3 regions of the Pinisolibacter sp. DMC100 genome follow, and region 3 is predicted to be linked to each of the others. Evidence: predicted binding sites of a transcription regulator. Region 3 holds the regulator's gene; each other region holds the start of a gene.

Evidence for each region. The regulator HrcA, encoded in region 3, represses chaperone genes, less so after heat shock. The targets are predictions, from matches to a motif close to GTTAGCACTCNCNNNNNGNGAGTGCTAAC.
Region 1: ACT541_RS06230 (co-chaperone GroES) is a predicted target of HrcA. The motif match lies at 2,529-2,557, and genes of this name have one in related genera.
Region 2: groES (co-chaperone GroES) is a predicted target of HrcA. The motif match lies at 1,387-1,415, and genes of this name have one in related genera.

What each region holds. Positions count from the first base shown of each region.
Region 1 covers NZ_JBQUZT010000001.1:1,356,562-1,360,926, reverse strand. Annotated here, with positions in the region: gene ACT541_RS06245 (glucan ABC transporter ATP-binding protein/ permease) at 1-981, shown strand, start outside; gene ACT541_RS06240 (cupin domain-containing protein) at 1,090-1,725, shown strand; gene ACT541_RS06235 (hypothetical protein) at 2,262-2,408, shown strand; gene ACT541_RS06230 (co-chaperone GroES) at 2,655-2,948, shown strand; gene ACT541_RS06225 (hypothetical protein) at 2,971-3,126, shown strand; gene groL (chaperonin GroEL) at 3,128-4,365, shown strand, end outside.
Region 2 covers NZ_JBQUZT010000009.1:835-5,199, forward strand. Annotated here, with positions in the region: partial or broken gene ACT541_RS19085 (methyl-accepting chemotaxis protein) at 1-536, opposite strand, end outside; gene ACT541_RS19090 (usg protein) at 898-1,179, opposite strand; gene groES (co-chaperone GroES) at 1,590-1,877, shown strand; gene groL (chaperonin GroEL) at 1,943-3,577, shown strand; gene ACT541_RS19105 (multicopper oxidase domain-containing protein) at 3,889-4,365, shown strand, end outside.
Region 3 covers NZ_JBQUZT010000001.1:420,177-424,541, forward strand. Annotated here, with positions in the region: gene hslU (ATP-dependent protease ATPase subunit HslU) at 1-57, opposite strand, end outside; gene ACT541_RS02035 (hypothetical protein) at 54-1,121, opposite strand; gene hslV (ATP-dependent protease subunit HslV) at 1,123-1,677, opposite strand; gene hrcA (heat-inducible transcriptional repressor HrcA) at 2,039-3,130, opposite strand; gene rph (ribonuclease PH) at 3,284-3,997, shown strand; gene rdgB (RdgB/HAM1 family non-canonical purine NTP pyrophosphatase) at 4,033-4,365, shown strand, end outside.

The DNA.
Region 1 (4,365 bases), 940 kb from region 3:
CTCGGCACCGCGCTCCACGCCAAGGGCGAGATCTCGGTCGGCGAGATCGTCTCCTTCGTCGGCTTCGCCGGCATGCTGATCGGCCGCCTCGACCAGCTGACGCAGTTCCTCTCGTCGCTGGTCTTCGAGGCGGCGGGCATGCGCCAGTTCTTCGACGTGCTCGACCAGACCTCGACCCTCGTCGAGAAGCCCGGCGCTCCGGCCTTGAGGGTCACCGGCGGCCGCGTCGTCTTCGATTGCGTCAGCTTCCGCTATCCGCGTTCGAATTCCGGCCTCACCGACGTCTCCTTCGTCGCCGAGCCGGGCAAGACGACGGCGATCGTCGGCCCGACCGGCTCGGGCAAGTCGACCGCCATCGCGCTGCTCCAGCGCGCCCGCGATCCGTCGAGCGGCTCGATCACCATCGACGGCCAGGATCTGCGCGACGTGACGATCGACAGCATCCGCAAGTCGATCGGCGTCGTCTTCCAGGATCCCGGCCTGTTCGACCGCTCGATCGTCGAGAACCTGCGCATCGGCCGGCCCGAGGCCACCGACGACGAGATCCGCGAGGCCGCCCGCCTCGCCGAGGCCGACGCCTTCGTCGAGAGCAAGTTCGGCGGCTGGGACGCGCGGGCCGGCGAACGCGGTCGCGGCCTCTCGGGCGGCGAGCGCCAACGTCTCGCCATCGCCCGTGCGATCCTCAAGAACGCGCCGATCCTCATCCTCGACGAGGCGACCTCGGCGCTCGACAACGAGACCGAGCTGAAGATCAAGCGTGCGCTCGATCGTCTGGCGAAGGACCGCACCACCTTCGTCATCGCCCATCGCCTGTCGACCGTGCGCAACGCCGACCAGATCCTCTACATGGAGGCCGGCCGCATCGTCGAACGCGGCACCTTCGACGAGCTGGTGGCCGCGGGCGGCCGCTTCGCCGCGCTGGTCGCGGCCGGCGAGCTGCAGGACGAGGAGGAGGAGGCCGCGGCGACTTCCCCTGCGTGAGCCTTCGATAAAATTCGAGCGATCGGAAAAACCGCGTCTCGAGGCGGCTCTGATAGGACGGTGAGACGGGCACGATCGCCCGACCTGCCACAGGAGATCCGTCCGATCATGGCTTCGAACGCTCTTTCCGCCGCGACCGGCCCCGCGAAGGGTGCCCCCGTCTTCTCCGACGACGACCGCGACGACTGGCAGGACTGCCCGATCGCCTCCTCCTGGATCCTCGAAGGCGCGCCGCAGGCCCGCATCGTCGCGCTCGCTTCCGGCGCCGACGGCTTCGCCACCACGGCGCTGTGGGACTGCACGCCCGGCACCTTCCGCTGGCAGTTCCACTGGGACGAGACCGTCCACGTCATGGAGGGCGTCGTCGCCGTGACCATGCCCGACGGCAGCGAGCACGTGCTGCGCGCGGGTTCCGTCGCCTTCTTTCCCGGTGGTTCGCACGCCGTCTGGCGGGTGGTCGAGCCGGTCCGCAAGCTCGCGGTCTGCCGGCGCACCGTGCCGGCGCCGCTCGCGCGGATCATGACGACCGGCGATCTCGCCCGTCGCGCCCTGCGCTTCCTGAAGCGCGCCGCGCACATCATCTTCATCGGCACCGTGCCGGAGAATGCGACCCTTCCGAAGAGCGAACCCGCACTCGTCCCGATCCCGGTCCGTGTCGCCGCGCCGAGACGCGTCGCCGCCGTCGCCGGTATCGCCGCCGCCGCCGCGGCTGCCGCCACCATGGCGGCGCTCGACTTCGTCTGAGCGCGTCGCTCGCGTCGTCCGCCCTCCCCGTTCGACAAACCGCCACGGCGCCGTCGGCCTCTCACCCTGGGGCCGGCCGCGCCGTCGCGCGTCATCACGGCACGTGCCCTCGCGCGCGGCCAACTCGCCCTCGCCCGGCGCCGGAAGAGGTTCTTTTCCCGCGCTCGTCCACATCGAGGCATGTAATTTTTGCAGTTCAGGTTTGCAAAACTGCCTCAGATGCCACACGCAAAAATGGCAAAGACGCTGCGTTATGTTTGACTAAGCATAACTAACGGATGGTTTATGACCCTGGGTTAATTAAATCACGCCCGAAATATTACGAAAAACGCGATTTGATATGCGTATTTTGCCTGAGTTATTGTGTTTTCAGATAGTCCTCGTACACCAACTTTCCGGGCTATCCAGAAGCGAAGATGTTCTTCCGGGTGGATACGATGGCCGACGACGACAGTTCTCACAACAGAGCGCCAAGCGTCACCTATGGAACAGCCGGGAATTGCCCCGACGGTATCTCCTTCATCGAGCATTTCCTGGTGGACGACGCACCGCCGGAACTCGAGGAGGTCGAGGCGGCGATCGACGCCGAGCCGCGACCCTGGTGGGTCCGTTGGGTGCGACTGGGTGCCCTCGCCCTGTCGCTCGGCTTCTGGGCGCTGGTGATCCACGTCCTCTTCTGGTGAGGGCGCCGGGGTTGCCGGCGCCCCGCCGCGCCGGATCGACCGGACGGCGGCGGCCCGAACGGCGGAAAACGTCCTCCGCCTTGACTCGCGCCGCCTTCGTCCCTATCTCCGAGCGACCCTGTTGGCACTCGATTTCGACGAGTGCCAACAGGTCGATTTCCCGGCATCGCCCGCCCCGATCCATCCATCGCGAGGTCGGATCACGGGCGAGAGCCGAACGAACGTGTTCCAGAGAGGATCGCATCCATGTCCATCTCCTTCCGTCCGCTCGCCGACCGCGTCGTCGTCAAGCGCATCGAAGCCGAGCAGAAGACCGCCGGCGGCATCATCATCCCCGGCACCGCGCAGGAGAAGCCGCAGGAAGGCGAGATCGTCGCCGTCGGCCCCGGCGCCCGCGACGACGCCGGCAAGCTGATCGCGCTCGACGTCAAGGTCGGCGACAAGGTGCTGTTCGGCAAGTGGTCGGGCACCGAGATCAAGCTCGGCGGTCAGGATCTCCTCATCATGAAGGAGAGCGACATCCTGGGCATCGTCGGCTGATCCGACCCACGCGGAGACGACCATGCTCGGAACGCCGGGACATCCGCTGATCACCGCCGAATGGCAGATCGGCCTCGTTCTGATCCTGGGCGTCGTCGTCGCCGCCATCCTTCACCGCATTGCCCGTCGCATGGTCGCGCGCGACAAATCCCGCGACCACGACGATCGAGGAGACTGAAATGGCTGCCAAAGACGTCAAGTTTTCCGCCGATGCCCGCGAGCGCATGCTGCGCGGCGTCGACATCCTCGCCAACGCCGTCAAGGTGACGCTCGGCCCGAAGGGCCGCAACGTCGTCATCGACAAGTCCTTCGGCGCCCCCCGCATCACCAAGGACGGTGTGTCGGTCGCCAAGGAGATCGAGCTCGAGGACAAGTTCGAGAACATGGGCGCCCAGATGGTGCGCGAAGTGGCCTCGAAGACCGCCGACCTCGCCGGTGACGGCACCACCACCGCGACCGTGCTCGCCCAGGCCATCGTCCGCGAGGGCGCCAAGGCGGTCGCCGCCGGCATGAACCCGATGGACCTCAAGCGCGGCGTCGAGCTCGCCGCCGCCACCGCGGTCAAGGACCTCGAGGGCCGCTCGCGCAAGATCAAGACCTCGGCCGAGGTCGCGCAGGTCGGCACGATCTCCGCGAACGGCGAGAAGGCGATCGGCGAGATGATCGCCGAGGCCATGCAGAAGGTCGGCAACGAGGGTGTCATCACCGTCGAGGAAGCCAAGACCGCCGAGACCGAGCTCGACGTCGTCGAAGGCATGCAGTTCGACCGCGGCTACCTGTCGCCCTACTTCATCACCAACGCCGACAAGATGGTGGCCGACCTCGAGGATCCCTACATCCTGATCCACGAGAAGAAGCTCTCCAACCTGCAGGCGATGCTCCCGGTCCTCGAGGCCGTGGTGCAGACCTCCAAGCCGCTGCTGATCATCGCCGAGGACGTCGAGGGCGAGGCTCTCGCCACCCTGGTGGTCAACAAGCTGCGCGGTGGCCTGAAGATCGCCGCCGTCAAGGCGCCGGGCTTCGGTGACCGTCGCAAGGCCATGCTCGAGGACATCGCCATCCTGACCAACGGTCAGGTCGTGTCGGAAGACCTCGGCATCAAGCTCGAGAACGTCACCCTCGACATGCTCGGCCGCGCCAAGAAGGTCACGATCGCCAAGGAGAACACCACGATCGTCGACGGCACCGGCGCCAAGGCCGAGATCGAGGCGCGCGTCGCCCAGATCAAGGCCCAGATCGAGGAGACCACCTCCGACTACGACCGTGAGAAGCTCCAGGAGCGTCTCGCCAAGCTCGCCGGCGGCGTCGCGGTCATCCGCGTCGGCGGCGCGACCGAGGTCGAGGTCAAGGAGAAGAAGGACCGTGTGGACGACGCGCTCGCCGCGACCCGCGCCGCGGTCGAAGAAGGCATCGTCCC
Region 2 (4,365 bases), on a different contig from region 3:
GCCGTCGCTTCGGCGCTCTCCTTCTCGATTCGGACGGACAGCTTGGCATTGAAGGTACTGAACGCCTCGATCGCCTTGCCGAGGGCCGGTCGGCATTCCGTCTCCATCAGCATGCCGGCCTTGGAGTTGCCCTCGATCGTCGTGCTCTCGTTGGCGATCTTGACGACCTGGCGGCACGGGCCGTTCGTCGCTTCCTTGACCATGCGGTCGACGGCCTCGATGGCGCTCGCATCGGCCGGCAGCAGCTTGATCGCCATCGCGACCTGCTCCTGCCCCTCCTTCAACGCCCCCTCCTGCATGCTGATCGCCGCGCGGTTGCCCTCGTCGGTGGTCGCGACGATGTTCCGATAGACGCCCGCCTCGTAGGTGCGGATGAAGCGCACGGCCCGGGCGAGCTTGGTGATGGCGCTCGCGTCGTGATCGAGGAGATCGGAATAGGACTTGTCGATGTCGATCAACTTCGACGTCGCATAGTAGGCGCCGGTCAGGCTGACGCCGCCGAGCAGCAACAGCAGACTGACGACTTTCCAGATCATGGGCCAGTTCTTGAACGACATGACGAATCCCCCGCTCCGGGCCACACCACCCCGATGAACCGCATGTGGTTCGACAGAATTTCGGCCCGTTGACGTGCTTTCCCGGCCATCGACAATCCGTGAGTGTCGTTAACGAGGCCTTAATGGGATGGTTTTTCTCAAAAGAGGGAGCCAGATTTCTCGAAATTCGCGAACAATACTGATAGTATAACTTCACAGAATGTTTCTTGATATTTCAGGAATTGCGAGTCGTGTCCGCGTCGCCGGTCGAACGGGAGTGCCGACGTGCGACCGCCCGGCGGGGGGCCGCCGGGCGGAATCGAACGACCGACATCGGCCCGCGCCGCGGACCGTTCGGGCGTCAATGCAGGCGGAAGATCCCGTCGACGCGTTTCCATTCGGCCGCGGCGATCATCTTGGCGTGGGCCACTTCGACCGAATGGATCGGCCCGTCGAGTTCACGCTCCCAGAAGTCGAGGAACTTCTCGAGTTCGGGAAACGTCGGTGCCACGTCGTAGTCCTGCCAGACGTAGCTCTGCAGCAGGAGCGGACGATCGGGCATCCGGTAGAGAATGTGGGCGGTGGTGAGCGAATAGCCTTCCAGCTGACGGCGGAAGGCATCGTCGACGATCGGTTGCGGCATGGTGGACCCTCCTCGCTGCGGCGACGCGGACAGAACGTCGCCCCCTCTTCCATGCAACGCCGATACCAGTTAATAGTGTTTGAAATCATACACTTGGCAGCAGTTCGGCGAGAGTGCTGCCAGAGCGTTCGGATTTGTCGATCGCACCGTCTCACCGACGCCTCTCGGTTCGCCGGAAGCGCCCGTCTCGACCGCCCGTACCGCGCCGCTGGCACTCCCGATCGCGGAGTGCCAAATTTTTTCGGCCTCCCTCTTGAAGCCGACGACGGCACTGCCCAGATGAGCCGCACCGGCTCCGTGCCCCGCTCTCCGGCAGATGGTGTTCATTCCGTGAGCAGAACGGACCGGCCTGACGGGAGCCCCGCAGGGTCCCGAAACAAACTCTCTGTCCCGATCGGAGGATGAGATCCATGAAGTTCCGTCCGCTGCACGACCGCGTCGTGGTCAAGCGCATCGAAGCCGAGCAGAAGACCGCCGGCGGCATCATCATCCCGGACACCGCCAAGGAAAAGCCGCAGGAAGGCGAAGTCGTCGCCGTCGGCCCCGGTGCCCGTGACGAGAAGGGCGCCCTCGTCGCCCTCGAGGTGAAGGCCGGCGACAAGGTGCTCTTCGGCAAGTGGTCCGGCACCGAGGTCAAGATCGACGGTCAGGACCTCCTGATCATGAAGGAGAGCGACATTCTCGGGATCGTGGCCTGAACCACACCCGGGGACAGTTCCGCTCCCTCGACATCAGTTTCCCCTTCCACCCGGAGTAGACCGAAATGGCTGCCAAGGACGTCAAGTTTTCCATCGATGCGCGCGAGAAGATGCTGCGCGGCGTCGACATCCTCGCCAATGCGGTGAAGGTCACCCTCGGCCCCAAGGGCCGCAACGTCGTCATCGAGAAGTCCTACGGTGCGCCCCGCATCACCAAGGACGGCGTCACCGTCGCCAAGGAGATCGAGCTCGAGGACAAGTTCGAGAACATGGGCGCCCAGATGGTGCGCGAAGTGGCCTCGAAGACCAACGACCTCGCCGGTGACGGCACCACCACCGCCACCGTTCTCGCCCAGGCCATCGTCAAGGAAGGTGCCAAGGCGGTGACCGCCGGCATGAACCCGATGGACCTGAAGCGCGGCATCGACCTCGCGGTCGCCGCCATCGTCAAGGATCTCGAGAAGCGCGCCAAGAAGGTGACCTCCAACGAGGAGATCGCCCAGGTCGGCACCATCTCCGCCAACGGCGACACCGAGATCGGCGCCTTCCTCGCCCAGGCGATGCAGAAGGTCGGCAACGAGGGCGTCATCACGGTGGAAGAGGCCAAGACCGCCGTCACCGAGCTCGACGTCGTCGAGGGCATGCAGTTCGATCGCGGCTATCTCTCGCCCTACTTCGTGACCAACACGGAGAAGATGCGCGCCGAGCTCGAGGACCCCTACATCCTCATCCACGAGAAGAAGCTGTCGAACCTCCAGGCCATGCTGCCGGTGCTCGAGGCGGTCGTGCAGACCGGCCGTCCGCTGGTCATCGTCGCCGAGGACGTCGAGGGCGAGGCTCTGGCGACGCTGGTCGTCAACAAGCTGCGCGGCGGCCTCAAGGTCGCGGCGGTGAAGGCTCCGGGCTTCGGTGATCGCCGCAAGGCCATGCTCGAGGACATCGCCATCCTGACCGGCGGTCAGGTCGTGTCGGAAGACCTCGGCATCAAGCTCGAGACCGTGACGCTCGACATGCTCGGCCGCGCCAAGAAGGTGGTGATCGAGAAGGAGAACACCACGATCGTCGACGGCGTCGGCGCCAAGGCCGAGATCGAGGCCCGCGTCGCCCAGATCAAGGCGCAGGTCGAGGAGACCACCTCCGACTACGACCGCGAGAAACTCCAGGAGCGTCTCGCCAAGCTCGCGGGCGGCGTCGCGGTGATCCGCGTCGGCGGCGCCACCGAGGTCGAGGTCAAGGAGAAGAAGGACCGCGTCGACGACGCCATGCACGCCACCCGCGCGGCGGTCGAGGAAGGCATCCTGCCGGGCGGCGGCGTCGCCCTGCTGCGCGCCCTCCCCGCGCTCGATCACGTCGAGTTCGCCAACGCCGACCAGAAGACCGGCGTCGACATCGTCCGCAAGGCGATCACCGCGCCGGCCCGTCAGATCGCCTTCAACGCCGGCGACGACGGCTCGATCGTGGTCGGCAAGATCCTCGAGAACACCGATCCGGCCTTCGGCTGGAACGCCCAGACCGGCAAGTACGGCGACATGTTCGCCTTCGGCGTGATCGATCCGGCCAAGGTCGTGCGCTGCGCCCTGCAGGACGCGGCTTCCGTCGCCGGCCTGCTGATCACCACCGAGGCGATGATCGCCGACAAGCCCAAGAAGGACGCCGCTCCGGCCATGCCGGCCGGCGGCATGGGCGGGATGGACTTCTGATCCACTGCGCCAGCGCCCGAAGAGTTGCAGACTTTTCGGATCGGCGCCGGCGCAGGAGAGATCGGAAGGCCATTCCGGATACCGGGGCGATTCGCCCTGTCGGACTTCGCGAGAGGCGGCCTTCGGGCCGCCTCTTTCGCGTTCGTGATCGTCGTGACGAAGGTCGGGGAGAGGCCATTCCCGCGCGGAAAACAGCCGCTTGGCGCACTCGACCCGGGCCGCCCGCCTCCCCTTCGCCACACGACTGCCTCGATTCCGCCGCATCGCGCCGCGACACCGCCGATGTCCCGGCCGGTGCCGGTCTTCGTCTCATGCCGATGGAACCGCTGCCGATGGTCGTCTCGCGCCTTTCTCGACGTGCCCTGCTGACCGGCGCCGCCCTCGGGCTCCTCGCCCCGTTCGGCACCGCCGTCGCCGCCAAGAAGCAGGCGCAGAGCGCGAAGAAGGCCGCCGCCGCCCAGCCCGGCGTGCAGATCCCCTACCCGCCCCTCGTCGACGTCGGCGCCTCCGCCGTCTACGACCTCGTGGCCCAGCCCGCGACCCATGCCTTCGTCAAGGACAAGCCCGTCGCCGCGATCGGCTACGGCGGCACCTACATGGGCCCGGCGCTGCGCCTGAGGCGCGGCACGACCGCCCGCGTCCACCTCGTCAACCGGCTCGACCGTCCGACCAACGTCCATTGGCACGGCCTGCTGGTCGAAGGCCGCTTCGACGGCGGCACCCACCCCGGCATCGCCCCCGGCGAGACCTGGGAGGCGAGCCTCGCCGTCGACCAGCCCGCCGCGACG
Region 3 (4,365 bases):
GCCGACGATGTGGCGATCGAGTTCGGAGACGATCTCGCGGGGCGAGAAATTGGTCATGACGCTTGGCCTCGGGGGACGCGGGGAGCGGGGACGACCGCGCGCACCGCGGCCGGAACGAATGTGAGGACGGCCGCGCGCAGCGGCGCCCAGGCGACGGAGAGGCCGAGCACCACGGCGCCGACGAGACCGACGGTCAGGGCTTCGTCGATCGACCCGGTCCAACCGGCGCCGCGGATCAGCATCAGGATCGAGCCGCCGAAATAGACGAGCGCAGAGACGAGCAGGGCACGGCGGTCGACCACGATGGCGACGAGGGCGATCACCGCGAACATCGCCAGGATCAGCGCCGGGGCCGCGCCCGAGACGGTGGCGAAGCCGGCGCCGAGCAGGGAAGCGAGCGGATGGACGATCAGCGGGGCGGCCAGCACGTGCAGCCAGAAGGCGGTGTCGGTGCGCCGCGTCCGCCTCTCGCGGTCGGAGAAGTCCCACTTCATCGCCAGCGCGAAGACGCCGAGGCCCAACACCAGACAGACCGCGCCGAAATAGGCGTCGAGGAAGGGCCGCGCGACACCGGCGAGGAGACCGACCGTCATCGCGATCGCGCCGGCCGCTGCGGCGGCGACCGAGATCGGCACGCCGAAGCGGCGCCAGTGGACATAGCCGCCGATCAGCATGGCGAGGCCGGCGCCGAGCGCCACGAAGGGGCCGCCGCCGCCACTCGCCATGACGACGCTGCCGCCGCAGGCGGCGACGAAGAGGGCGACGAGCACGATGCTCGGAAAAGCCATGCGGCGGCGCGCGGTGAAGATCTCGGCGAGGCCCCAGGCGAGCACGGCGACGGCCGGACCGGCCGCGATCGGCGCGAACTGGAAGCCGAGGACGACGACCGCGCCGGTGAGCAGCGCGATGCCGAGGGTGACGAAGACGTCGTTGAACGAGGTGACGAAGCGCACCGCCTCCTCGTCGGCTGCGGCGGGCAGTTCCCGCCCGCGCGCGGTGGCGAAGGCGGCGAGCGCCGTCGCGGTCTCCGCCGCGATCACGCCGGCGGCGACCGCCGCGTCGAGATCGGCCGGGCCGATGGAGAAGGCGGGATCGTCGGGCCGAATGCCGCCGTCGCTCATGTCAGATCGTCTCCACGACGACGTTGGTGTTGGTGTAGACGCAGATCTCGGCGGCGATCGCCATCGCCTTTCGCGCGATCGCCTCGGCGTCGAGATCCTGATCGATCAGCGCCCGCGCCGCCGCCAGAGCATAGGTGCCGCCCGAGCCGATGCCGGCGACGCCGCCTTCCGGCTCCAGCACGTCGCCATTGCCGGTCAGAACCAGCGTCGTGGTGGCATCCGCGACGATCATCATCGCTTCCAGCCGGCGCAGGTAGCGATCGGTGCGCCAGTCCTTGGCGAGCTCGACGCAGGCGCGCGTCAGCTGCCCGGGATACTGCTCGAGCTTCTTCTCCAGCCGCTCGAACAGGGTGAAGGCGTCGGCGGTCGCCCCGGCGAAGCCGCCGATCACGTCGCCGCGGCCGATCCGGCGCACCTTGCGCGCCGTGTGCTTGATCACGGTCGCCCCGAGCGTCACCTGCCCGTCGCCGGCCACCACGACCTTGGCACCCTTGCGGACGGCGACGATGGTGGTTCCGTGCCAGCTCTCGGGGGAGGAAGCGGTGGGCGTGGTCATGGGGGGCTCCGGGGGTCTCTCGAGGGCGCGGACGGCGTCGCGGTTCGTCTCATGTAGGCGTCCCGGCGGACAATGCAAATGGGGGCGTCGGAGGTGGCGGAGGGGCTGCTCTCGGACCCTTGGGGTGGTTCCCTGCCTTGGTGCGCGATGCTTCGAGACGCGGGCCATCGGCCCGCTCCTCAGCATGAGGTGTTTTTCTGTTTCAGAACAAATACATGCGCTTCATGCCGAGGGGCGCGCCCTTCGGGCGCCCGTCTCGAAGCATCACGCACCACAGTCGAAACAAAACGCCAATTGAAACAATTGGATGGAGACGGAACCCGATCGTCTCGCATCCGATTCGAACGCCTCCGAATCGAACTCACCCGATCAGCCGGCTGACCAGCTTGGCGGTGTAGTCGACCATCGGCACGATGCGGCCGTAGTGGAGGCGCGTCGGGCCGATGACGCCGAGCACGCCGACGACGCGGGCCTCGGCGTCGCGATAGGGCGCCAGCACCAGCGACGACCCCGACAGCGAATGCAGCTTCGCCTCCGAGCCGATGAAGATGCGCACGCCCTCGCCGCGCTCGGCGTCGCCGAGAAGCTCGATCAGGTCGCGGTTGCGCTCGAGGTCGTCGAAGAGCGAGCGGATGCGCTCGAGGTCTTCCGCCGCACGCAGATCGTCGAGCAGATTGGCGCGGCCGCGCACGATCAGCTGCTGCGGCCGTCCTTCTGCCGCCTCGCCCCAGGTGGCGAGCCCGTCCTCGACGACGCGGGCGGTCAGGTCGTCGAGTTCGGCCTGACGCTCGCCCTGGAGCCGTTCGAGTTCGGCCCGCGCCTCCGTCAGGGTGCGGCCGCGGATGGTGCGGTTGAGATAGTTGGTCGCCTCGACCAGCGCCGAGGGCGGCAGGCCGAGCGGCAGCTCGACGACGCGGTTCTCGACCGATCCGTCCTCGCCGACCAGCACGACGAGGCCACGCGTCGGCTCCAGACGGACGAATTCGATGTGCTTCAGCCTGAGATCGGCCTTGTGGGCGAGCACCAGACCGGCGCCGCGCGTGAGGCCGGAGAGCATCTGGCTCGCCTCGGTCAGCACCTCTTCCGGCGTGCGGCCGGCGGCGCGGATCTCCGCCTCGATGCGGCGGCGTTCGCCTTCGCCGAGATCGCCGATCTCCAGCATCGCATCGACGAAGAAGCGCAGACCGCTCTCGGTCGGCAGCCGGCCGGCCGAGGTGTGCGGGGCGAAGATCAGGCCCGCCTGTTCGAGATCGGCCATGACGTTGCGCACCGAGGCCGGCGACAGCGCCATCGGCAGCAGTTTCGAGATGTTGCGCGAGCCGACCGGTTCGCCGGTGTCGAGATAGCCCTCGACGATGCGGCGGAAGATCTCGCGCGAGCGCTCGTCGAGCTGGGCGAGGCTGCCGGCACCGGCGGCGATAGGCGGTTGGGTGAGGAACGGCGGCTGGGCCATGCTGAATCCGTCGACCCGTCGATCGGGCCGTGGCCTCGATCGTACATCACGGCGGCGGCCGATCAATCGTCCCGCGACCCCGATCGGCCTTTACCTCCGCCCCCCGGCGGGATACGGGAGACCTACGAAACGACCAACGAACGAAAGATATCCATGCGCCCGTCCAAACGCGCCGCCGACGAACTGCGCTCCGTCAGCCTCGAGCGCGGCGTCGCCAAACACGCCGAGGGCTCCTGCCTGGTGAAGTTCGGCGATACCCACGTGCTGTGCACCGCCAGCCTCGAGGACAACGTGCCCGGCTGGCTGCGCGGTCAGCGCCGCGGCTGGGTCACCGCCGAATACGGCATGCTGCCGCGCGCCACCCACGACCGCATGCGTCGCGAGGTCAATGCCGGCAAGCCGTCGGGCCGCACCCACGAGATCCAGCGTCTGATCGGCCGTAGCCTGCGCGCCGTGGTCGACCTGCAGGCGCTCGGCGAGCGCCAGATCACCGTCGACTGCGACGTCATCCAGGCCGACGGCGGCACCCGCACCGCCTCGATCACCGGTGCCTGGATCGCGCTGCACGACTGTCTCGCCTGGATGAAGGCGCGCGACATGTTCAAGGGCGAGGTCCTCAAGGACCACATCGCGGCGATCTCCTGCGGCATCTATCGCGGCACTCCGGTGCTCGATCTCGACTATGCCGAGGATTCCAACGCCGAGACCGACGCCAACTTCGTCATCACCGGCTCCGGTGGCATCGTCGAGATCCAGGGCACGGCGGAGGGCAAGCCCTTCACCCGCGCCGAGCTCGACGCGCTGCTCGGCCTCGCCGAAAAGGGCGTCGGCGAGCTCGTCGCCCTGCAGAAGACCATCATCGGCTGAGCGCGGCCGCTCGGCCCGGAGAGGGAGGATCGTCCATGACCCCACGTCGTCTCGAAGGCGGCCGGATCGTCGTCGCCACCCACAACAAGGGCAAGCTCGCCGAGATCCGCGATCTGCTCGCCCCCCACGGCATCGATGCCGTGTCGGCGGGCGAACTCGACCTGCCCGAGCCGGAGGAGAACGGCGAGACCTTCGAGGCCAACGCGGCCCTCAAGGCGCTCGCCGCCGCCCTCGCCTCGGGCCTGCCGGCGCTCGCCGACGACAGTGGGCTCTGCGTCGCGGCGCTCGGCGGTCAGCCGGGCATCTTCTCGGCGCGCTGGGCCGGCGAGGACAAGGACTTCGCCCGCGCCATGCGCAACATCGAGGAG